Regions from separate parts of the Rhizobium sullae genome, predicted to be linked through region 2. Evidence: predicted binding sites of a transcription regulator. Region 2 holds the regulator's gene; each other region holds the start of a gene.
What was found. The regulator PhoB, encoded in region 2, activates phosphate uptake and scavenging genes when phosphate is short. The targets are predictions, from matches to a motif close to TGTCATNNANCTGTCAT.
Positions count from the first base shown of each region.

Region 1 (8,051 bases), on a different replicon from region 2:
CGAGACCATGCTCAGCGATGCCCGGCAGGAGGAGCGCGGAGAAGTTGCCAAGGAGCTTGACCGGGTACGCAGCACACAGCACACGGTGCTGATTGTTGCCGGGACCTTTTCGATCCTGGTGATTGTGGCGGGCCTGGGTTTGGGTCTGACGCTCCAGCATTCGATCGTCCGGCCGGTCCGCCTCTTGGTGGCCGGTGCGGAAGCAATTGCCAGTGGTCAGCTCGATCATCGCATCCTGACGGGGCGCCGCGACGAATTCCTGGTTCTTTCGCAGAGTTTCAACAAGATGGCGGAGGCAATCGAACGGCAAAGAGCGAGCCTGACATCAGCCCAGGCACGGCTCGAACGCGAAGTCGATCAACGGACACGTGAGCTGCGGCAGGCAAATGACCAGCTTCTGGAGCTCGATAGCAAGCGCAGCCAGTTCCTTGCGGATGCGAGCCACGAACTGCGTACGCCGCTTACAATCTTGCGCGGTGAAGCCGAGGTGGCGCTTCGCGCGAAACCAGGACTTGCTTCTTTCCGCGATGCATTGAACCGCATTCAGCTTTACGCCGCCGACATGGCGCGGCTGCTTGAGGATCTGATCGACTTTACGCGATCGGAGATCGACGACGTCACCTATGATTTCGAAACGGTCGAGGCTGAAGACGTGGTCGTTGCCGCCGTGCACGAAAGTGAAATTCTTGCACGACAAAAGCAGATGGTAGTTCAACTGCTTTCGAGAGCACCGAAGCAATTGATCCGGGCAGATCCCAGACGCTTGAAGCAGGCTTTGATGATTGGGATCGATAATGCGATCAAATATGCCGATCCAGGTGGAAGCATCGACATAGACATTTGTTGCAGCGATGAGATCCTTGTGCTGACCATCCGTGATCATGGTTGCGGGATTGATCCTGCGGAACTGCCTTTTGTGTTCGATCGGTACTATCGCGGAAGGAACAACACCAGCCGCGCAGCCACTGGCCTCGGCATCGGTCTGCCGATTGCAAGGACAATCATCGAACGGCACGGTGGCACCATCGCCCTCGGGCCCGCGCCGCCGCGCGGTGCTGTTCTCACCATCCGGCTGCCTGTCGCAGAAAGGAAAATCGCATGCGAATCCTGATTATCGAAGATGACCGGCGGATTTCGAGCTTCCTAACGCGCGGTCTCGAGGCCGAAGGCTATCATGTGCAACTTGCAGAGGATGGACGCGACGGCCTCGAACGGATCCGTCATGAGGCTTTCGATCTAGTCATACTCGATCGAATGATTCCTTATGTGAATGGGATCGAAGTGTGCCGCATCATCCGGCAGGAGCGACGTTCCGTGCTCGTCCTTATGCTCACCGCCAAGGAAAGCGTCCGCGATCGTGTGGATGGCTTTCAAAGCGGTGCTGACGATTATCTCATAAAGCCCTTTGCGTTCGACGAACTGATTGCACGGATCGAGGCTCTGCGCAGACGTCGCCCAACGATCGAGCGCACTGATCTCCTCCAGGTCGGTTCACTGACCCTCGACCCGGCAACACGCCGCGTCACGAAGTCGGATCGGGAGATCGAATTCACCGTGCGGGAATTCGAATTGCTCCGCTACCTTATGCTCAATGCCAACAAGGTGGTCAGCCGTCAGCGGCTGCTGAACAACGTCTGGAATTACGATTTCGACCCCGGAACAAAAATCGTCGAAGTCTATATCCGCTATCTGAGGCGCAAGCTCGACGGGGGCGGTCAGTTGGCCATTCGAACTGTTCGGGGGGTAGGCTACACCCTGGTCGATCGCGTATCATAGCATGGTGGAAGGAACGGGGCCGCTGGCCGCGACGACCTTGGGTGGCGGGTATCGCTGCATCCGCCAACAGATCGAATTTCTGGCTCACCTGCAAACATCAAAGATAGATTCATTTTTGCTCCATCTCACCTGCGCGCTATTCAAAGAGACTGGAACTCCAGTAGAAGAGCGCCGAGATGAGTGCCGCAGCCGGAAGCGTGATCACCCAGGCGATGACGATATTTCCAGCCAGTCCCCAGCGCACCGCGGAGAGCCGTCTTGCGGCGCCGACACCGATTATCGCGCCGGTGATCGTATGCGTGGTCGAGACGGGAATGCCGAGCCATGTGGCGCCGAAAAGCGTCAGCGCGCCGCCTGTTTCGGCGCAAAATCCCTGCATCGGATTGAGGCGAGTGATTTTGGAGCCCATCGTGTGGACGATACGCCAGCCCCCGAACAGCGTTCCGAGCGCCATGGCCGCTTGGCATGAGAGCACCACCCAAAACGGCACGTGAAAACTTTGGCCGAGATAACCCTGCGAATAAAGCAGGACTGCGATAATGCCCATCGTCTTTTGCGCATCATTGCCGCCATGGCCGAGCGAGTAGAGCGAGGCTGAGGCGAATTGCATGACGCGAAAAGTTCGATCGACGGCGAAAGGGGTCTGGCGCACGAAGATCCACGACACCACCAGCACCAGAATAAGTGCGAGGAAAAAGCCAATCAGAGGCGACATGACGATGGCGCTCGCGGTCTTCAAAAGCCCGCTCCAGACGATCGAGCTCAAGCCGGTCTTCGCAAGCCCGGCGCCAACAAGCCCGCCGACAAGGGCGTGAGAGGAGCTGGAGGGAATGCCGAAAATCCAGGTGACAATGTTCCAGATGATCGCTCCCATCAATGCCGCGAAGATCACTTGCGGGGTGACAATGCCCGGATCGATGATGCCGGTACCAAGGGTTTCTGCCACATGCAGCCCAAAAAACAGGAATGCGATGAAATTGAAGAAAGCTGCCCAAAAGACGGCATAGTGGGGCCGCAGCACGCGGGTCGAGACGATGGTCGCGATCGAATTGGCGGCGTCGTGCAGGCCGTTGAGAAAATCAAAGAACAGCGCGATCGCAATGAGTCCCGCGAGCAGGGGGAAGGCGAGTGCAACCTCCATCAGACGTTCTCGATCACGATACCACTGATCTCGTTGGCGACGTCCTCGAAGCGATCGACGACCTTCTCCAACTCCCCATAGATCTCGCTGCCGATGATATAGGCCATTGGATTCGAGGCGCCGTAGCGACTGAAGAGATCCTTGAGTCCCCGTTCATGCAGGTCATCCGAATGGCCCTCGACCCGGGTGATATCCTCAGCGATGGCGGTAAGACGAGGCGCATTGGATCCCATGCGGTCCAGCAGGGGAATGGCCTCCGCAATTAGATGGGCCGCCTCGACGATTGCCGCGCCCATCTCCTGCATGCCGGGATCGAAGGTTTTCTGCTGGAAAAGACGGATGGTCTTGACCGTCTTTTGCATCATGTCGATCGCGTCATCCATCGACTGGATGAGGTCCTTGATGTCGCCACGGTCGAATGGGGTGATGAAGCTTCGCCGGATGGAAAGCAGCACCTCGCGCGTTATGTCGTCAGCTTCATTCTCCAGCCGGACGATCGTCTCGCAATGGCGCTCGATCTCGCTGCCAGCCAACAACTGGTTCAACGCTTCGGCGGCTCCGACAACGGTGCGCGAATGTTGAGCGAAGAGATCGAAGAAACGATCTTCGCGCGGCATCAGTCTACGAAACCAACTGAGCATCGCTATCCCATTTGTTTGTCACATATCTGTCATAATGAAGCGGTGCCGCCCTGAAAAGCAGCAGGTGCTCTTATTCCGCACATATTCGCAGTTGGCTGCATGGCTTTGGCGCAAGGCCGCGCGGGTGCAAAGCGATCGTGAGCCTCAAACGCGGTCCCAAGGACGAACGCTCGGTGGCGCCCCGGTATCTTGGCCTACAAGGCTAAGTGAAGGGGCGATTGCAAGAGCTGCCCGTGTGGTGCTCAGCGTCGACATCTCATCGAGCGAATACTGATATCCACCAGCCGATCCGGCCTACCATGTCATACGCCTGCCACCGTCATCGAAGAGGTGAAGGCTTTCGGCAGCCGCGGAGACGGACACATGCTCGTCAATCGCGATCCGGGACCGGCCCGGAACCCGAAAGACAATCGGCTGACCGTTCGCAAGCAAACCGTGGACATAGCTCTCGGCACCAACGAGTTCGACGGCGCCAACTTGCGCATCTGCCTTGAAGGTATCGGTCACCCCATCTTGCCAAATATGGAGGTCCTCCGGCCGGATCCCCAGCGTGACGGCACTGGCAGGGAGCCTGATGGCGGGCGAAAGCGAAAAGCCGTTGCGATCACCCGTCCTGTCCCACAGGTTCATCGAGGGTGAACCGATGAAGGTTGCAACGAAGGTCGTTGCCGGTTTCTCGTAAAGCTCGATCGGTGTGCCGATCTGATCGATCTGGCCACCGTTCAGCACCACAAGACGATCGGCCAGCGTCATCGCCTCCATCTGGTCATGCGTCACGTAGACGCTCGTCGTCGCCAGCGAACGTTGTAGACGTTTGATCTCGACGCGCATTTGCACGCGGAGCTTGGCATCAAGGTTCGACAGCGGTTCGTCAAACAGAAAAGCGGCGGGCTCTCGCACGATGGCGCGCCCCATCGCGACACGCTGACGCTGCCCGCCCGACAACTGCCGCGGCTTGCGCTCAAGAAACCCCTCGATCTCGAGCGCCCTCGCTGCCTTTTCGATGCGACGCTCGATTTCGTCTCTTGGTGTGTTGCGGTTCTTCAGGCCGTAAGCAAGGTTCTGCCGAACCGTCATATGCGGGTAAAGCGCATAGTTCTGGAAGACCATGGCGATATCACGCTCGGATGGCTCCAGCCGATTGACCACGCGATCGCCAATGGCGATTTCGCCCGACGTGATGCCTTCGAGGCCGGCGATCATGCGCAGCAACGTGGACTTGCCGCAGCCTGAAGGTCCGACGAGCACGACGAACTCGCCGTCTGCGATTTCCATCGAGATACCTTTGATGGCTTCGATACCGGCGCCGTATGTCTTCCGGACATCGTTGAGGGTGATCCTGGCCATTACTTTTCCGTCTCCACAAGACCTTTTACAAACCAGCGCTGCATGAGCACCACGACGAGAATGGGCGGGATGATCGCAAGGATCGCCGTCACCATCACGTAATTCCAAGGGGTCGCCGCATCGGCGAAGTCCATCATCTTTCGAAGAGCGATGACAATCGTGTTCATCTTCGCGTCATTGGTGACAAGCAGCGGCCAGAGATATTGCGTCCAGCCATAGATGAAGAGGATCACGAAGAGTGCCGCAATATTCGTCTTCGACAAGGGTAGTAATATATCGCGCATGAAGCGGAAGGGGCCGGCACTGTCGATGCGTGCGGCTTCGAGTAATTCGCCGGGGATTGTCAGGAAGAACTGGCGGAAGAGGAAAGTCGCCGTGGCAGATGCCATCAGCGGCAGCGTCAATCCGGCGTAGGTGTCGATCATGCCGAGGTCGACGATCACCTTATAGGTCGGGAGGATACGGACCTCGACCGGCAGCATCAATGTGACGAAGATCATCCAGAAGAACGCCATGCGCAACGGAAAGCGGAAAAAAACGATCGCGAAGGCTGAGAGGAACGAGATCAGGATCTTTCCGACCGCAATCAGGACGGCCACCACGAAGGTGTTGAAGAGCAGCCGCTCAAGACTAACTCCAACGACCTGTTCAACACCGCCTGAAAGTGCGGTGCCGTAATTCTCCGCGAAATGATCGCCAGGCAAGAGCGAGATGGGGGGCCTTATGATCTCCGCCGACGTCATCGTCGAGGCGACGAAGGTGTAATAGATCGGGAAGGCGACGATGATGATGCCGATAATCAGCATCAGATGGCCGACAAGGCTGGCAATGGGGCGTTTTTCGATCATCGCCGCGCCTCACGCATAATGCACGCGCTTTTCGACGAAGCGGAACTGAAACGCGGTCAATGCGATGACGATGATCATTAGGATGACGGATTGAGCGGCCGACGAGCCGAGATTGAGGTTCACGAAGCCGTCATTGTAGACCTTGTAGACCAGCGTTTCGGTGGCCTTGGCAGGGCCGCCGCCGGTCACTGCATGGATGATGCCGAAGGTGTCGAAGAAGGCGTAGACGGTGTTGACGACGAGCAGGAAAAAAGTCGTCGGTGCCAAAAGTGGAAAAACGATCGTCCAGAAGCGTCGATTACCCCGCGCCCCGTCGATTGCCGCAGCCTCGATCAGCGATTTGGGAATGGCTTGCAGGCCGGCGACGAAGAACAGGAAGTTATAGCTGATCTGCTTCCATGCAGCCGCCACGATGACGAGCAACATCGCCTGATTGCCGTTGAGCAGCGGATCCCACAAGAAGCCGTTGCGCCGCAGAAGATAAGCAAAGGTGCCCATCGCCGGATTGAACATGAAAAGCCAGAGCATGCCGGCCACGGCGGGCGCAACCGCGTAAGGCCAAATCAGCAGGGTGCGGTAAAAGGTCTGACCGCGCACGACCTTGTCTGCGGCTGTTGCGAGCGCCAGCGCGACGATCATCGAGAGCATTGCCGTCAGCAGACTGAAGATGATCGTGACCTGTAGCGAATGCAGGTAATTGGGATCTGCAAACACGTCGCGGAAATTCGCAAGGCCGACGAAGCCGCCTTTCAAACCGAACGGATCTTCGCGCCGCACTGATTGGTAGAGCGCCTGGCTCGCAGGCCAGAAGAAGAACACAACAGTCAGGACGATTTGCGGAGCGACCAGGAAATAGGGAAGGATCTTGTTTGGAAAAACAACGCGCTGCACGGCGAACTCCTTGGCGTGAAGGACCGCCCGCAGCGTTTAAGCCGCGGGCGGAATTACGTCGGCGATTATTGGCTGACGGCCTGCTTGATGGCGGCGTTGCCGCGTTCGACAGCCTTGTCGAGTGCCGTTTTTGCGTCCTGCTTTCCCGCAAGCATTGCCTCGAACTCCTCGTTCATGATGTCGCGGACCTGCGGCAGGTTCGGGAGGCGCACGCCCTTGGAATTTTCGGTCGGTGCCTTGCCCATCATCTGCAGGATCGGTGTTTGCCGGCCAGGGTTCCTGTCGTAGAAGCCTGACGTCTTGGTTTCCTCATAGGCGGCCATCGTTACGGGCATGTAACCGGAAACCTGATGCAACCGTGCCTGGATCTTCGTTTGCGACAAGAAATGGAAGAATTCGGCGATGCCTTTGTATTCAGCACCGCTCTTGCCGGCAAAGACCCAGAGACTCGCTCCCCCGGGAATCGTGTTTTGCGGCCGCCCTTCGCCTTCATAATAGGGCAACTGTCCGATGCCGTAGTTCATGCCGGATTTGACGATGTCGCCGAGACCGCCTGACGATTCCGTCATGATGCCGCATTCACCGGAGGTGAAGAGCTGTTTGGCTTCCGAGGTGCGCCCGCCGTAACGGAAGGTGCCATCCTTGGCGAGGTCGGCGATTGCCTGAAAATGCTGGACGAACAGGGGGCTGTTGAAGGCGAGCGTCACGTCCGTTCCGCCAAGGCCGTTTTCGTTTGAACCGTAGGATAGGTTGTTCCAGGCTGCGAAATTCTCCGTCTGGATCCAGGTGAGCCAAGTGGAGGTAAAGCCGCAGGATGATGCGCCGCTCGCTTTGATCTTCTTGGCGGCCTCGAACACGTCCGGCCACGTCTTCGGTGGATTTTCCGGATCAAGGCCGGCTTTCTTGAACATGTCCTTATTGTAATAGAGGATTGGCGAGGAAGAATTATAGGGGAAGGACAGCATCGTGCCGTCCGGCTTTGAATAATAGGCAACGATACCTGGCAGATATTCCGACTTGTCGAACTTGTAGCCGCCCTGTTCGAGCACTTCGGCCGCGGGCATGATTGCGCCTTCGGCCCCCATCATGACCCCGCTGCCGGCGTCGAAGACCTGAAGGATGGCGGGCGCCTGCTTGGCGCGGAAGGCGGCGATGCCGGCATTCAGGGTTTCCGGATAGCTGCCCTTGAAGACCGGAACGATCTTGTAGTCATTCTGGCTTGCGTTGAATTCCTTTGAAATCTGCTCAACGGCCTCGTTGTTTGCGCCGGACATGGCGTGCCACCACTGCAGCTCGGTGAGTGCAAACGCGTGCGATGCTGCGCCAAACGAAAGGGCCACAGCCGCTGTCGATGCGAGAATTGTACGAATGGACATTAATTCCTCCCTGTTTGTTGGTGAAGCCGGC
Region 1 is NZ_CP104144.1:1,003,868-1,011,918, forward strand. It holds gene N2599_RS25490 (sensor histidine kinase) at 1-1,111, shown strand, start outside; gene N2599_RS25495 (response regulator transcription factor) at 1,099-1,776, shown strand; gene N2599_RS25500 (inorganic phosphate transporter) at 1,913-2,917, opposite strand; gene N2599_RS25505 (DUF47 domain-containing protein) at 2,917-3,558, opposite strand; gene N2599_RS25510 (sn-glycerol-3-phosphate import ATP-binding protein UgpC) at 3,853-4,905, opposite strand; gene ugpE (sn-glycerol-3-phosphate ABC transporter permease UgpE) at 4,905-5,753, opposite strand; gene ugpA (sn-glycerol-3-phosphate ABC transporter permease UgpA) at 5,763-6,644, opposite strand; gene ugpB (sn-glycerol-3-phosphate ABC transporter substrate-binding protein UgpB) at 6,710-8,020, opposite strand.
Region 1: the regulator PhoB is predicted to act here: its motif matches at 3,575-3,591, upstream of N2599_RS25505 (DUF47 domain-containing protein).

Region 2 (8,051 bases):
GACCAGCGAGTGCAGTACGTTGTTGCCATCGCCGGTCCAGGCAATCGTCTTGCCCCTGATCGGACCGCGATGCTCCTCGAAGGTCATGATATCTGCCATGATCTGGCAGGGATGCGTGTCGTCCGTCAGCGCGTTGATGACCGGCACCGTCGCATGTTCGGCGAGCTCCAGCATGCGGTGGTGCTCCGTCGTGCGGACCATGATCGCATCGACATAGCGCGAGAGCACCTTGGCCGTATCGCCGATCGTCTCGGCGCGGCCAAGCTGCATCTCCGTGCCGGAGAGGAAAAGCGTTTCGCCACCGAGTTGACGCATGCCGACATCGAAGGAAACGCGTGTGCGCGTAGAGGGTTTCTCGAAGATCATCGCCAGCATCTTACCCGCGAGCGGCTTATCGCCTTTGCCCGCCTTGAAGGCCTGCTTGCGGACGATCGCATCATCCATGATGGCTCTGAGATCGGATGCAGTTACCGCCGAGAGATCGAGAAAGTGTTTGGGGGAAGCCATGTCGTTCTTACCTGTATGCGCCTTGAGGGGCGTTATCCGTTCAAGCCGTCTTCCTGGTTTTTGCCGCGCGAATGCTTTCGGCAGCGCGCTCGACGCGGGCAAGGCCCTCGCGGGCTTCCTCCGCCGTGACGACTAGAGGCGGAAGGAGACGGATGACATTATCGCCCGCCGGAATGCCTAGAAGATGAGCAGCACGAATGGCCTGCAACAGTTCGGAAGACGGGACGGCAGCCTTGATGCCGAGCATCAGGCCTTCGCCGCGCACATCTTCGATGATATCCGGATAGCGATCCTTCAGCGAGGCAAGGCCCTGGCGGAAGACGAGTGCCACATCGCGGACATGCTGCAGAAAGCCGTCGGCGAGGATGACGTCGAGCACCGCGCTGCCGACCGCCATGGCAAGCGGATTGCCGCCATAGGTGGAGCCATGCGTGCCGGCCTTCATGCCGGAGGCGGCATCCGCGGTCGCCAGGCAGGCGCCGAGCGGGAAGCCGCCGCCGATACCCTTCGCTACCGCCATGATATCCGGCGTGACACCCGACCATTCGTGAGCAAAGAGTTTGCCGGTACGGCCAACGCCAGTCTGGACCTCATCGAGGATCAGCAGCAGACCCTTCTCATCGCAGATCTGGCGGAGCGCCTTCATGAACTCATTCGTCGCCGGACGGACCCCGCCCTCGCCCTGCACCGGCTCTACGAGGATGCCGGCGGTCGCATCGGTGATCGCTGCGCGGACCGCCTCGATATCGCCGAAGGGAACCTGATCGAAGCCCGGCGCCTTCGGGCCGAAGCCCTCGAGATACTTCTCCTGGCCGCCGGCGGCGATTGTCGCCAGCGTGCGGCCATGAAAGGCGCCTTCGAAGGTGATGATGTGGAAGCGCTCGGGATGACCGTTGGAATACTGATAGCGGCGCGCGGTCTTGATCGCGCATTCCAGCGCCTCGGCGCCGGAATTGGTGAAGAACACCTTGTCGGCGAAGGTGACGTCGGTCAGCCGCTTGGCAAGCGCTTCCTGGCCGGGAATTTCATAGATATTCGACAGGTGCCAAACCTTGTCGGCCTGCGCCTTCAGGGCTTCGACGACATGCGGATTGCCGTGGCCGACGGAAGTCACTGCAACGCCTGCGCCAAAATCCAGATATCGTTCGCCGCCTTCAGTGATCAGCCAAACGCCCTCACCTCGCTCGAACCGCAAAGGGGCGCGAGAATAGGTGTCATATAGCGGCGCGGCTTGAGCCATGGCGCGATCTCCTGTCATCGTTAGGGCAACCAGACTCCGGCTAAAAACCGGGTCCGAAAAATTAAAAATGCCGCCTTTCGGCGGCGAGTGCCACTATTGACGTTTCGCACCGCGATGTCAACAAAACTGCGGGCTTCGTGCGCCATGGGACCACCTCCCCGAACGAGGTCATTTATCAACAGCTAATGTTGCAGAAATGACTCGCTCGGGAAGCAAGTTGGGGAAAACTTGAAATTCGATTCATCCGGATTCCCGCGACTCTTGTCACGGAGTCAGCCTCACACTAGGTTAAAACTCAATTACTAGACTGCATGCGGCGGAACTAGTCACCACAATTGGTCAGGCGTTTCCTGCTTCGGATGTATCCGGAGCAAGGGTGGGGGATTCTGCCTTCACAACGCTAAACGGCGGAGACAGGGCATGAACTGGACAGACGAGCGAGTCGAAAAACTCAAGAAGCTTTGGTCCGAAGGACTGAGCGCGAGCCAGATCGCTGCGCAGCTCGGCGGAGTGAGCAGGAACGCGGTGATCGGCAAGGTCCACAGGCTTAGCCTTCCGGGCCGCGCCAAGGCCGGTGGCACCGCGGCGGCCGCACGAGCGCCGAAGCGCAATACCTCGGCTCCGCGCGCACCGAACTATGCATCGCGGATCGCGACCCGCACCGTCACGCGCCAGCAGGGCGCAACGATGCTCAAGGAAGAGATCGAAATCGATCTCATGGAGGAGGTAAGCTATCGTCCGGCCGCAAACGTGGTTGTGCCGATCTCCCGCCGCCTCGGACTGACGGAACTTACGGAACGCACCTGCAAGTGGCCGGTCGGCGATCCGCTGAAGGATGATTTCCACTTCTGCGGTTGCGACAGCCCGGACTCTTCACCCTACTGCAGCTATCATGCGCGCCTTGCCTATCAGCCGGTCAACGAGCGCCGCAGGACAGCAGCCCGCGCAAACTGAGCCGGATAAATGACAAACGGAAACGGGCCTCGCAGGCCCGTTTTTTTATGCCCGGCAATGGAAGCGGCAATCAGGATTCCATGGAATATCCGGCACCGCGGACGGTGCGGATGACATCCTGCATGTTGGAGAAGTTCAGCGCCTTGCGCAGCCGGCCGACATGGACGTCGACGGTGCGCTCGTCGACATAAATGTCGTGGCCCCAGACACCGTCCAGAAGCTGCGAACGCGAGAAAACGCGGCCGGGCGACGACATCAGGAATTCCAGGAGGCGGAATTCGGTGGGGCCGAGGCGAACTTCGCGGCTTTTGCGGTGAACACGATGCGTTTCGCGGTCGAGTTCGATGTCGCCGCATTTCAGCACCGTCGAGAGCACCTCAGGCTTGGCGCGGCGCAGCATCGCCCTGACGCGGGCAACGAGCTCCGGCGTCGAAAACGGCTTGACGACATAGTCGTCGGCGCCGGTCGAAAGGCCGCGCACACGCTCGCTTTCCTCGCCGCGCGCCGTCAGCATGATGATCGGCAGGCGCTCGGTCTCCGGACGCATGCGCAGGCGGCGGCAAAGCTCTATGCCCGATACGCCCGGCAGCATCCAATCGAGGATCAAAAGGTCCGGCGTGCGCTCCTGAAGCCGGATTTCGGCCTCGTCGCCACGCAGGATGGTATCGACCTCGAAACCTTCGGCCTCAAGGTTATAGCGAAGAAGCACACTCAGTGCCTCTTCGTCTTCAACGACTGCAACTCTCGGGATCATTCGCTTCTGTCTCCTGAGGGCGGGTTCAGAATTGTCATTCCGTCACCGCGCCGACGGTGTTGGCAGTATCGTCCTTCGGACGTTCGCCTTCCGGCTGGGCGCCGGTCGCCATGTAATAGATCGTTTCGGCAATGTTGGTGGCATGGTCGCCGATGCGCTCGATGTTCTTGGCGCAGAAGAGAAGATGCGTGCAGCTGGTGATGTTGCGCGGATCTTCCATCATGTAGGTCAGAAGCTCGCGAAACAGCGAAGTGTACATCGCGTCGATTTCCTCGTCGCGCTCGCGGATCGACTTCGCCCTGTCGGCGGCACGGGTCGTATAGACGTCGAGCACTTCCTTGAGCTGGACGAGGGCGAGCTCGGAAAGATGCTCGAGGCCGCGGGCGAGCTTACGCGGAACGCCGGTGCTTTGTACCGCGATGACGCGCTTGGCCGTGTTCTTGCCGAGATCGCCGACGCGCTCAAGGTCGGCTGCGATACGGATCGAGCCCATGATCTCGCGAAGATCGGAGGCCATCGGCTGGCGGCGGGCAATGGTGACGACCGCCTTGTCGCCGATCTCGCGTTCGGCATGATCGAGGATCACGTCGTCGGAGATGACCTTCTGGGCCAGAGCCGTATCGCCGTTGACCAGCGCGCGGACAGCGTCGGACACCATCTGCTCGGCAAGCCCACCCATTTCCGAGATGCGGCGGGTCAGGAACTTCAAATCGTCGTCATAGGCAGAAAAGATATGGGTCGATGCCATGGGAATTGTCCTTGAATAGCCTGAACGCCGCAACTCAGCCGAAGCGGCCCATGATGTAATCCTGGGTGCGGGGGTCGTCCGGGTTGGTGAACATCTTGTCGGTGTCGTTCTCCTCGACGAGATTGCCGAGGTGGAACATAGCGGTCCGCTGCGAAACGCGGGCCGCCTGCTGCATCGAGTGCGTCACGATGACGATGGTGAAGTTCTCGCGCAGCTCATGGATCAGCTCTTCGACCTTGGCAGTCGCAATCGGATCGAGCGCCGAGCACGGTTCGTCCATCAGGATGACTTCCGGGCTCACGGCAACGGCACGCGCGATGCACAGACGCTGCTGCTGGCCGCCGGACAGGCCGGTGCCGGATTCATGCAGGCGATCCTTGACTTCGTTCCAAAGGCCGGCGCGCTGCAGCGACTGCTCGACGATCTGGTCCAAGTCCGCCTTCGACTTTGCCAGGCCATGGATACGTGGCCCGTAGCTGACGTTCTCGTAGATCGTCTTCGGGAACGGGTTCGGTTTCTGGAAGACCATGCCGACGCGGGCGCGGAGCTCCACGACGTCGATATCCGGATCGTAGATATCCTCGCCATCAAGCGTGATCTTGCCTGTCACGCGGCAGTTGTCGATCGTATCGTTCATGCGGTTGAGGCTGCGCAGGAAGGTAGACTTGCCGCAGCCGGAGGGGCCGATGAGCGCGGTAACCGTGTTCTCGCGGATGTTTAGCTTCACGTCGAAAAGCGCACGCTTATCGCCGTAGTAGACCGACACGTCCTGGCCGATCATCTTGTACGGGATCGTATTCATTTTCTGGTCCAGAGCCTTCTCAACTGCTGCTTCAGTCAACATGTTCATGACTATGTACTCCGTTTACCAGCGACGCTCAAAGCGCCGGCGCAAGAGGATGGCTCCGAGGTTCATGACGATCAGGAACAGGAGCAGGACGATAATGGCGCCAGACGTGCGCTCGACGAATGCGCGTTCGGCTTCGTTGGCCCACATGTAGACCTGTACCGGCAGCGCCGTGGACGGGTCGAGCGGGGTGCTCGGCGCGCTGGCGACGAAGGCGACCATGCCGATCAGGAGAAGCGGTGCGGTTTCTCCGAGCGCGTGTGCCAAACCGATGATGGTGCCGGTCAGAATACCGGGCATCGCAAGCGGCAGGACGTGGTGGAACACCATCTGCATCTTCGAGGCGCCGAGGCCGAGCGCCGCCGCGCGGATCGACGGCGGGACAGCGCGCAGTGCTGCGCGGGTGGCGATGATGATCGTCGGCAGCGTCATAAGCGTCAGCACCAAACCGCCGACCAGTGGGGCCGAGCGTGGCAGGCCGGCGAAGTTGATGAAAACAGAAAGACCGAGCAGACCGTAGACGATCGAGGGAACGGCAGCGAGGTTGTTGATGTTCACCTCAATCAGGTCCGTCACCTTGTTCTTGGTCGCGAATTCCTCAAGGTAGATCGAGGTGCCAACGCCGATCGGCAGCGACAGAACGAGAACGATCAGCATCAGGTAGAGCGAGCCGACAAGAGCGACGCCGAGGCCGGCGGCTTCAGGACGGCTGGAGTTGCCATGGGTGAAAAGTCCGGTGTTGAACTCCTTGAAAAGCGCTCCGTTCGCCTTCAGCTCGTTCATCCAGCCGAGCTGCTTGTCGTTCACCTTACGGTTCTTCTCATCGACGGCAAGGTCGATCTGGCCCTTGTTGGCGCTGTCGACATTGGCGTCGGCCAAAACGGTCACATTGACGGTCTTGCCGATGATCGACGGGTCGGCGACAACCATGTCACGCAACTGGATCGGCGCGCTCTTGGAGAGCATCGCCGTCGCCCCACGGACATCCGGGCGGCTGGAGGCGTTGATGTTCAACTCCTTGACAAGCGCATCACGCAGCAGCGCGCCGTAATTGGCTGCAATCAGCACCGACGGATCGGTGGCCCGCTTGTTATCCGGGTCGATGGTCTTTTCAGTAAATTCGACCGGAAGCGAGATCACCGTCTGCTGGAAGGCAGTGTAGCCGTTGCGGATGACCGTCGACAGCAGGAACGCCAGGAAAATCAGGCCGAAGGAGATAGCGGCAATGCCATAGGCCCTGAAACGGCGCTCCGCAGCATAACGGCGCTTGATGCCGATATCGCGGCGCTCTGGCGCCTTGGAAATGGTGCCTGCAATGGGGGAAACAATATTCGTCATTCGTACTGCTCCCGGTATTTGCGCACGATGTAAAGCGCGTAGATGTTAAGGCAAAGCGTGATGAAGAAGAGCGTGATGCCAAGCGCGAAGGCGACCAGCGTCTGCGGCGAGGTGAATTCAAGGTCGCCGGTCAGCTGGTTGACGATCTTGACGGTCACCGTGGTCATCGGCTCGAAGGGATTGATCTGCATACGCGCAGCGACACCGGCGGCCAGCACGACGATCATGGTTTCGCCGATGGCGCGCGAGGCCGTCATCAGGAGTGCGCCGACGATGCCCGGCAGAGCTGCCGGAAGCACCACCCTCTTGATCGTTTCCGAGCGCGTGGCGCCGAGGCCTAGCGAACCATCACGCAGCGCGTGCGGCACTGCGGTGATGATGTCGTCCGACAGCGAGGAAACGTAGGGGATCAGCATGATGCCCATCACGATACCGGCCGTCAGAACGCTCTGCGCCTGAATGAAGTTGCCGTAATTGCCGGTGAGAAGGCCGTTCACTTGCGCAGACAGATCGCGCAGGAACGGGCCGACGGTAACAAGGGCAAAGAAGCCGTAGACGATGGTCGGGATACCGGCCAGAACTTCAAGAAGAGGCTTGGCGAGCGATCGAACCTTCGGGGAAGCATATTCAGCCATATAGATGGCGGCGAAAAGGCCAACCGGCACTGCGACCAGCATGGCAACAAAGCCGATATAAAGCGTGCCGAGCAGCAGCGGGATGAGGCCGAACTGACCGAAAGACGAGCCGCCTGCGCCGGCAAAACGCGGATCCCAGACCGTGCCGAAGAAGAAGTCGGTTGCCGGAACCGCTGCGAAGAAGCGGATGGCTTCGGACAGCATCGAAAAAACGATGCCGACCGTGGTCAGGATCGCAATGGATGATGCAACGAGAAGTGCCCAGAGCATAACACGCTCGACACGGTTGCGAGCCCGGAAGCGCGGCGCAATACCACGAAGCGCATAGAATGCGCCGCCGAGAGCGAGCACGAAGACAACCGCGGTCATGATCATGCGGCTGCCTGCGGCTTTGGCATTCAGTGTCTTCGCTGCATCGATCATGAAAGGCTGCGGCTCACCGGCGAGCGGAACACCCTTCCCGTTGAGTTTTGCCTGAATGGCTGCGGTATCGGAACCGAGCGCACTGATCTCATCTGACGTTAACAGGTTCATGCCGCGGGCGATGGTCGCGACCATGCTGTAGCTCAGATCCTGTTCTGCGGCGGTCTTCGCCTTCACGTCGTCGGGGAAAGCGTCGCGGACAGCGGATTCGACGATCCCCGGGCTTGCGGCGAGCCAGATGCAGAGAATGATAAGCGCAGGGAGAGTCGACCAGATGGCTGCGTAGGCACCGTAGTAGCCCGGCCGCGAATGAAGCGCGGACGGCTTGCCGCCGGCAAGCGCCATGGCACGGCTGCGAGCGGCCACATAGGCCAGCGCGCCAAGCACCACGAGACACAAGAGTATGATGGATGTGCTCATTCGTTACGTCCCCAGGCTCACGACCCAAAAGCACCCGCAGACCATCCTGCGCGGCTTCCCAATCATGGAGAAACTTGAAACCCTGCCGCCACTAGGCAAGGGGCAGAAGCAGTCGAATAAAATGCCGGCGCGGCCTCAGGCACCGCGCCGGCACAATCCATTACATGGTCTTTTCGGCTTCGACG
Region 2 is NZ_CP104143.1:144,046-152,096, reverse strand. It holds gene argF (ornithine carbamoyltransferase) at 1-507, opposite strand, end outside; gene N2599_RS00740 (aspartate aminotransferase family protein) at 548-1,747, opposite strand; gene N2599_RS00735 (GcrA family cell cycle regulator) at 2,168-2,701, shown strand; gene phoB (phosphate regulon transcriptional regulator PhoB) at 2,772-3,455, opposite strand; gene phoU (phosphate signaling complex protein PhoU) at 3,490-4,203, opposite strand; gene pstB (phosphate ABC transporter ATP-binding protein PstB) at 4,238-5,053, opposite strand; gene pstA (phosphate ABC transporter permease PstA) at 5,069-6,388, opposite strand; gene pstC (phosphate ABC transporter permease subunit PstC) at 6,385-7,866, opposite strand; gene N2599_RS00705 (substrate-binding domain-containing protein) at 8,027-8,051, opposite strand, start outside.

Region 3 (8,051 bases), on a different replicon from region 2:
CTAGCATCCGCGATGTGGATATCACCGCCTTTACCTCGGCGATGTTGTCGGTGGCACGGTCGGTCATCTTGTCGGGCGGTGACGCTAGAGCCGTCGAACGGCTTTCCCGTGCGGTTCCCGACATGCTTGTTGGCTATGATCCCTGTTACGACGGAGCCATTGAGCGCTTGATGGAAAGCCGCGATTTCGGGGGTTTCGTGGAAACGGCGCTGGCGGCATCGCCGCGCGCGAAAATGATCTATCTGGACCACGAGCTGGTGCTCTTCGCCGACGCTGCAGGTTATGATCTCATTGGCGCCTTCCACCGTATCGGCCGCCGCGTCGATACCTATACCATCACGGCAGCCGTCCCCGAGGTTTTGCCAAAGATTCTACGGCTCCTTGCGCTGAAAGCGGATCAGATCACCACCGACGATCCGGTCGGGCTGGAAGCGCTTCTGCTCAAGCACCTGTAAGTCGAGATCAGTTGAAGCCCTGGACAAGCCACGGATGGATCGCCCTGTTTGCGGCGAGGATGTCGCCGTTTGCCGTAACCGGCCTGCCGGAAAAGGCCGAAACCTGTCCGCCTGCCTCTTCGACCAGAAGGGCCGACGCGCCATAATCATGCAGCGACAGGCCGTCTTCGAAGAAGCCGTCCAGCCGTCCGCAAGCCACATAGGCAATCGAAAGTGCTGCCGAGCCGAGCCGGCGTACACCTGCCGTATTGGCCATCAGCCGTTTGAGCGCGTTGAAATAAATATCCTCGGTGACGGCTTTCACTTGTCCCGGAACGGGCAGTCCGGCCCCGATGAGGACATTTTCGATTTCCGCGTTCTCGATGCAGCGGATCGATTCGCCGTTCAGATAAGCGCCACCCCCGGCCTCGGCACTGAACAATTCATCCTGCATCGCATCATAGACGATACCAGCCACGATGCGGCCGCCCTCGGCGATCGAGATCGTCATGCCGAAATGCGGAATTCCCCAGGCGAAGTTTGTCGTGCCGTCTATTGGGTCGATGTAGATGGTCGGTATGCCTGCGTCGGCATCACGATTGCCGACGGCTTCCTCCCCCCTGATCGCGTACGTAGGAAAGGCTTTCGTCACTTCATCGACGATGATCCGTTCGACGGCCACATCGATTTCCGTCTGATAGTCATGTGGTGCCTTCGATACGATCTCGCTCACCAGTCGCCGCCTCAGCGACTTGCGGGCGGTTTCTCCCGCTTTCAGCGCCGTTTTCGCGAGGAGCTCAAGGCGTGGCGAGGCCGCCGGTGACAAGCGGGTGGAAACTGAGGAGGATGTCATGAAGAGAATTCTTATGAATCGGATGGCGGATTTCGTTTGCCTCGAAGCTTTCGCAGAGGCGCATGAAGCTTTTGTGACGCGGAGAGGGCGCACATCCAGACGGGATGGTGTTCGTGCGAATAAAGGTAGCCGAGACGACGTGCTCGTCCCGGCTACCAAAAGCTCTGTCAAAAGCGCCGAATCAGACGCCGATCTTGCCGCCGCCGATCTTGGTGATGGCAAGTACGGACGGGCGCACCGGCATGTCGTCCTTGAAATCCGGCCAACGGGTGGAAAGATCCTCGTAATAAGACGGACGCCCGTGGCCAGCCCAGTCATCACCGCCATCGCCGGGATGCTGCACAGCGACGAAAGCCGTTTCGTCATCCGGGGCGAAGAGCGGGCCACAGAGCTCGGCGCCGACCGGGACGCGGAAGAAGAGGCGCGAGGTGGCGCGGGCGTCACCCTCAGTGTCGACTGCCCACAGGCCGTCAGTGCGGCCGGTGGCCTTGTTGCTGTTGCCGTCCGTTGAGACCCAAAGACGGCCGGCCGAATCGACTGCACAGTTATCCGGCATGCCGAACCAGCCGTTCTTCGAGGTTTCGGTCGAGAAAGTCGCGCCGACTTCGGCAACCGTAGGATCGCCGCACTTCAAGAGCACTTCCCATTTGCCTGAAGTCGCAGCGAAATCGCCACCTTCCTCCGTGATCTCGATGATGTGGCCGAAGGCATTTTCGGCGCGCGGGTTGGCGGCATCCACCTGATCGGCCTTGCGCTTGCTGTTGTTGGTCAGCATGACATAGACCTTGCCATTAACGGCATTCGGCTCGATGTCTTCCGGCCGATCCATTTTCGTTGCACCGAGCATGTCGGCGGCGCGGCGCGTTTCGATGAGGACGTCAGCCTGGCTGGCAAAGCCGTTTTCGGCCGTCAGCGGCCCCTGGCCGAAAACGAGCGGCAGCCACTGGAAGGTTCCGTCTTCTGCGAATTTCGCCACATAAAGCGTGCCCTCATCGAGGAGATCAAGATTGGCAGCACGATCGGTCGCATTGAGCGTTCCCGAAGTCACGAACTTGTAGACGTAGTCGAAGCGTTCGTCGTCGCCGAGATAGAAAACCACGCGGCCATCCTTGCTGACGATCGATGCGGCACCCTCATGCTTGGTGCGGCCAAGAGCAGTGCGCTTCTTCGGAGTTGCAGTCGGATCCATGACGTCGACTTCGACGATCCATCCGAAGCGGTTCGGCTCGTTCGGTTCCTTGGAGAGGTCGAAGCGGTCGTAATAATTGCCCCACTCGTAGCTCCCCTCCGGCACGCCATAGCGCTTGTAATTGGCAGCTTCCTTATGGCCTTCCGGCAGATCGCCGGAGAAATAGCCGTGGAAATTCTCTTCCGCCATGATGTAAGTGCCCCAAGGGGTCACGCCGCCGGCACAGTTGTTGAGCGTGCCGATGACACGTGTGCCCGTCGTATCCGCCGAAGTCTTGACGCGATCATGACCGGCGACCGGGCCGGTAAGCTGCATTTCCGTGGTGGATGTGATGCGGCGGTTGTGGATGCCTTCCGGAACGACCTGCCACTTTCCGTCGACCTTGCGGATCTCGACGATCGTACCGCCATGCGCGGCCATTTCGACGTCGACCTGTTCCTTGCTGAGCTTGTCCTGGGAGATCTTCCCATCGACGATCTTGACGATGCCGGGGAACATCAGGTGCGGGTTGGTATATTCGTGGTTTACGACAAGCAGCCCATGTGTCGAAGAGCCTTCGAGCGGGATGAAACCGACATAGTCGTTATTGTAGCCGAATTGGCGGCGCTGGGCTTCTGCGGTCTGCTTGGCCGGATCGAAGGCCGGCGAGTCTGGGAACAGCGCGTCGCCCCAACGCAGGAGAACGTCGGCGTTGTAACCTTCGGCGACGTGATGGTTGGCATCGACGCCTGCCTCGACTTCCGGGAAGGAGAAGGCCGAAGCGCCGTTCGCACGCGCCTTTTCCGCCGTCATCAAGGCGACCGGGCTGACGGTCGCGGTAATGGCGGCAACAGCAAGCGAACCCTGGAGGAAATTACGGCGCGAAAAACGTTTGCTGATGATCTCGCCCATCGTCGGATTGGCACTTGAATTGTGGCCTTCGCCATCCGCGTCTTCAAGTTGCGTCGTGGGGAATATCTTTTGAGAAAGATGTTCGTTCATGGGATGCCTCCAAAGTTGAGAATTGGCCCCTAGTTTTGGAGCCATTCTAAACTTAGGGCTGCCACATTACGGAAATGCGACAAACTGCCTTTTCGGCACCTTCGGGTCGGGTATTCTTATCGAGGCGGCGAGTGGAGCACTCTGGGCGCTAATGCCGCGTCATCTTATGCCAGTTTTGGATATCCTTCGCCGTGATCCAGATTCGGCCATCGAAGGCGATCTCGCCATGATCGAATTTCCGGCTCGCGATGTGTTCAAGCACGCTGAGATCCTGCGGCAGCCACCGCGCGTCAGGCGCGGCCTGAACATTTGCAAGCGCGTCTTTCGTGACACATACGGCTTGATGCGTGTCGTCGGCCTTCATGACGATAATCGCATCATTGCCGATCAGGTTGAACGTATCTGGTAGAGCGATCAGTTGCATTGCAACCTCCTTGGAGAAGATGTCCAGTCCAAGAGCGGCAGGCACGAATCTATGAGACTCAGCACGCCGCATGCTGCTTTGTTATCGCCGAAAAGCGGCCAGCCATCGATAGGCCGATAAGGTTAATGAAAAGTTACCGGCCGCAACCTTACACCGACATCGAGATAGTGGGCGAGAACTTCATCCGCAAGGCGAGCTGCATGTGTGCAATCGATCTCGTTACTGCACAGCGGGGCTTCACCTGCGTCCGACATAAAGCGGTCCTTAATTTAGACCGAAAGAAATTTTTTAAGGGGGTCACGTCGGCCACATGGGATGCTAACAATGGCCTCAAGCTGAAGAACGCAATATTGAATATCCGTACGAAGACGGCTTCCGCTTCGTCGATGATGTAACCGCGGAGCGCTGCATGGCGAATGAAAAATCCAGCCCACCACAGGCTTTCCTTGTGGCGGCGCTTTTTTCCCTCAAGCGCGCTTTCCTCGGTGTCGGAGCGACAAGCTGCATCGTCAACATACTGGCGCTCACCGGCTCTTTCTTCATGCTGCAAGTCTATGATCGGGTGATCCCGGGCCGAAGCCTGCCGACGCTTGCTGGGCTTGCGATCATTGCGGCGACCCTCTTCATCTTCCAGGGACTGCTCGATTTTATCCGGTCGATGCTTTTGATGCGCGCCGGAGCCGCCGTCGACGAACGTCTGGGAGGCGATATCTTCAGCTCCCTCATCCTGTTGCCCTCGCGGATGCGAATGCCGGGCGACGGTCTGCAGTCGATCCGCGATCTCGACACCGTGCGAGGCTTCCTCTCAGGTCCCGGGCCTACGGCATTGTTCGACATGCCATGGATGCTTTTCTACATCGGCCTGTGCTTTCTCTTTCACTTCTGGATCGGCGTCACGGCACTTGGGGGGGCCGTTCTTTTGATAGGCCTCGCGGCGCTTGCCGAATACAAATCCCGCGGGCCCGCAAAGGTTGCCGCGGAGCTGGCGGCGCGGCGGCTGAACCTTGCCGAAGCGACACGGCGGAACTCCGAGGCCGTGCTGGCTATGGGATTCGGCTCGCTGCTGGCCGCCAAATGGACGGAGGTCAACAACCGGTATCTTGCGAATCATATCTCGGCGACAACGCTCACCACCAGTCTGACAGCGATCTCGAAAGTCCTTCGGATGATGCTGCAATCCGGCGTTCTGGCGGTTGGCGCTGTCCTCGTCGTCAGGCAAGAGGCGACGCCCGGCATCATGATTGCAAGCTCCATCCTCGTCAGCAGGGCACTCGCGCCAGTTGAGCTTGCAATCGGACAATGGAAAGGCTTTGTCGCCGCCCGGCAAAGCTGGAGCAGGCTGACGAAGCATCTGGATCTGCTGCCAGCCGACAAACGGCATGTCGACCTGCCGGCACCCACCGCAAGTCTTGCCGTGGAAGCGCTTCACCTTGCAGTCCCCGGTACCCGCACGATGGTCCTGCGGGGAATCTCGTTCAAGGCGGAGGCCGGGGATGCCGTCGGCATCATCGGACCGAGCGCATCGGGGAAGTCGTCGCTTGCCCGCGGACTTGTCGGCCTCTGGAAACCTATGGGCGGCGCGGTACGTCTCGATAAGGCATCGCTTGATCAGTGGGACCCGTCATCGCTCGGCCGGTCGATCGGCTATCTACCGCAGGAGGTGTCGCTTTTCGACGGCTCCATCGCCGAGAATGTCGCCCGTTTTGACAGAAATGCCCCATCCGAGAAGATCATCGCCGCGGCAAGGGCTGCGGGCGTCTACGAGATGATCGTGCAGTTCCCCGACGGCTTCGATACACAGATCGGCGAAAACGGTTCGATGCTCTCTGCCGGACAGCGCCAGCGCATCGGCCTGGCGCGCGCGCTTTACGGCGATCCTTTCCTCGTGGTTCTCGATGAGCCGAATTCGAACCTCGACAGCGACGGCGAGGCAGCGCTTGCCCAGGCGATCGCCGACATCCGGGCGCGCAAGGGCATTGCCATTGTCATTGCTCACCGGCCAAGTGCTTTGGCCGCCGCCAATCTCGTTCTCGTGCTCGCAAACGGCCAGCTTCAGGCCTTCGGGCCGAAAGACGACGTTCTGAAAAAGGCAACAGTTTCGACGGCTCCGCGCAGCAACACGCTGACCGTCATCGCGGGAGGTGACAGTTGACCGGCAAGCCAGCTCCGATATCCGAAGCCGCGATCAGCCGCCTCACGACGATCGCACTCGCGCTTGTCGTGCTTCTGGTTGGCGTGGTCGGCGGCCTCGGAGCCACGACCTATCTTTCCGGCGCGGTGATTGCGAGTGGCACGCTCGTCGTCGACAGCTATGTCAAACCCGTTCAGCATCAAAAGGGAGGCACTGTCGGGAAAATCTTCGTCAAAAACGGCGGGCTTGTGGAGGCTGGGCAGATCCTGGTGCATCTAGACGACACGCAATTGCGGGCAAACAGCGCGATCATCTCCCGGCGTTTGAACGAACTGTCCGCCGCAGCCGCCAGGCTGGGCGCCGAACGGGATGGCGCTGAGGAGATCGCCTTTCCCGATAGCCTGCTGGAGCAGGGTAGCGACGCCGAGGAGGGTGGCATCATCAACGGCGAACGGCGATTGTTCGAAGATCGGCGGACATCGCGCGCCAGCAGGAAGGCTCAATTGCACGAGCGCATCCAGCAATTGCGGCAGCAAGTGGAGGGGCTTCTCGCACAGCAGGCCGGCAAGAAGGCGGAGATGGCACTCATCGACAAAGAGCTTGCGAGCGTCAGGCGTCTGTTCGACCAGGGTATCGTCCCGGTCAACCGCCTCTATGCGCTTGAACGTGAATCGGCGCGCTTGAAGGGTGAACTCGGCAGTCTCGTCGCAAGCCTTGCCGAAACGAACGGCAAGGTGACCGAGACGGAGTTGCAGATCATTCAGGTCGATGACGATCATCGCAGTGAGGTATCGGACGAACTGCGCAAGACGCAGAGCGACATCGGTGAATTCTCCGAGCGATTGGTTGCGGCGAAAGACGAGCTGCAGCGTGTCGACATCCGGGCGCCTCAGGCGGGTATCGTCCATCAGCTTTCGGTCCATGCCGCCGGCGCCGTTGTTCCGCCTGGCGAGCCGATCCTGCAGATCGTGCCCGCCCGCGACAGGCTGACACCGGAAGTCCGTGTTTTGCCCCAGGACATCGATCAGGTGTCCGTCGGCCAGCAAGTCACTCTGCGGCTTTCCGCCTTCAACCAAAGAAACACGCCCGAGATCAATGGCGTTGTGCAGCAGGTTGCTGCTGACCTGACGACCGATCGGCAGACGGGCACGGCATACTACACAGTCCGGATTTCTGTTCCTGAGAACGAATGGAAACGATTGGGTGATCTGATTCCGGTCCCCGGCATGCCGGTGGAAGCTTTCGTGCAAACGGGCGCACGAACCGCTCTCGCCTATCTGACGAAGCCGCTGACCGATCAAGTGGCTCGTGCTTTCAAGGAGGATTGAGTGATTGGGCGCGCGAATATTCGCCGTCTCACAATGGATCAACATGATCCGAACGCCAGATGATGGCACAGCAGCGAGCGCGCGGCCGTGTTTCCATTAGGTCTGTTGCAGGCTTTCCGTGGAGGCTGACGCTCAAAACCAAATCGACAAGTGTCAAAACCGCCTAAATCGTCGTCTATTGATCACAAGGCAGAAAACGAAGGAGAATTATATATGGCAAGCTCGGTTACGAACGCCGTTGGTAAATCACTCTTTTATAGCGGTGCATCGAGCGCCTGGTTCTCGGCCAAAGGTTCAGGCTCCGTGCTGAACGGCACGAGCGGCAATGATTCGATCTGGGGCGACAGCTCCGTAAACGTTACCATGCAGGGTGGAACGGGCGACGATATCTACTATCTCTATTCCAGCATCAATCGCGCCGTCGAGGCCCCGAACGCCGGGGTCGATACGATCAGCACCTGGATGAGCTATACGCTCCCTGCGAACTTCGAAAATCTGACCGTGACCGGCAGTGGCCGCTACGCCTTTGGCAATGCTGTGGATAATATCATCACCGGCGGGTCCGGCAGCCAGACGATAGATGGTCGTGGGGGAAATGACGTCCTCATTGGCGCCGGCGGTGCTGATACCTTCATCCTCACGCGCGGCAATGGCAGCGACCTTATCGTCGATTTCAGCACCGACGATACTGTCCGATTGAACGGCTACGGA
Region 3 is NZ_CP104144.1:1,226,723-1,234,773, reverse strand. It holds gene N2599_RS26640 (glycerophosphodiester phosphodiesterase) at 1-455, shown strand, start outside; gene N2599_RS26635 (inositol monophosphatase family protein) at 463-1,287, opposite strand; gene N2599_RS26630 (PhoX family protein) at 1,469-3,457, opposite strand; gene N2599_RS26625 (hypothetical protein) at 3,606-3,881, opposite strand; gene N2599_RS26620 (type I secretion system permease/ATPase) at 4,291-6,033, shown strand; gene N2599_RS26615 (HlyD family type I secretion periplasmic adaptor subunit) at 6,030-7,340, shown strand; gene eglC (endo-1,3-1,4-beta-glycanase EglC) at 7,554-8,051, shown strand, end outside.
Region 3: the regulator PhoB is predicted to act here: its motif matches at 3,523-3,539, upstream of N2599_RS26630 (PhoX family protein).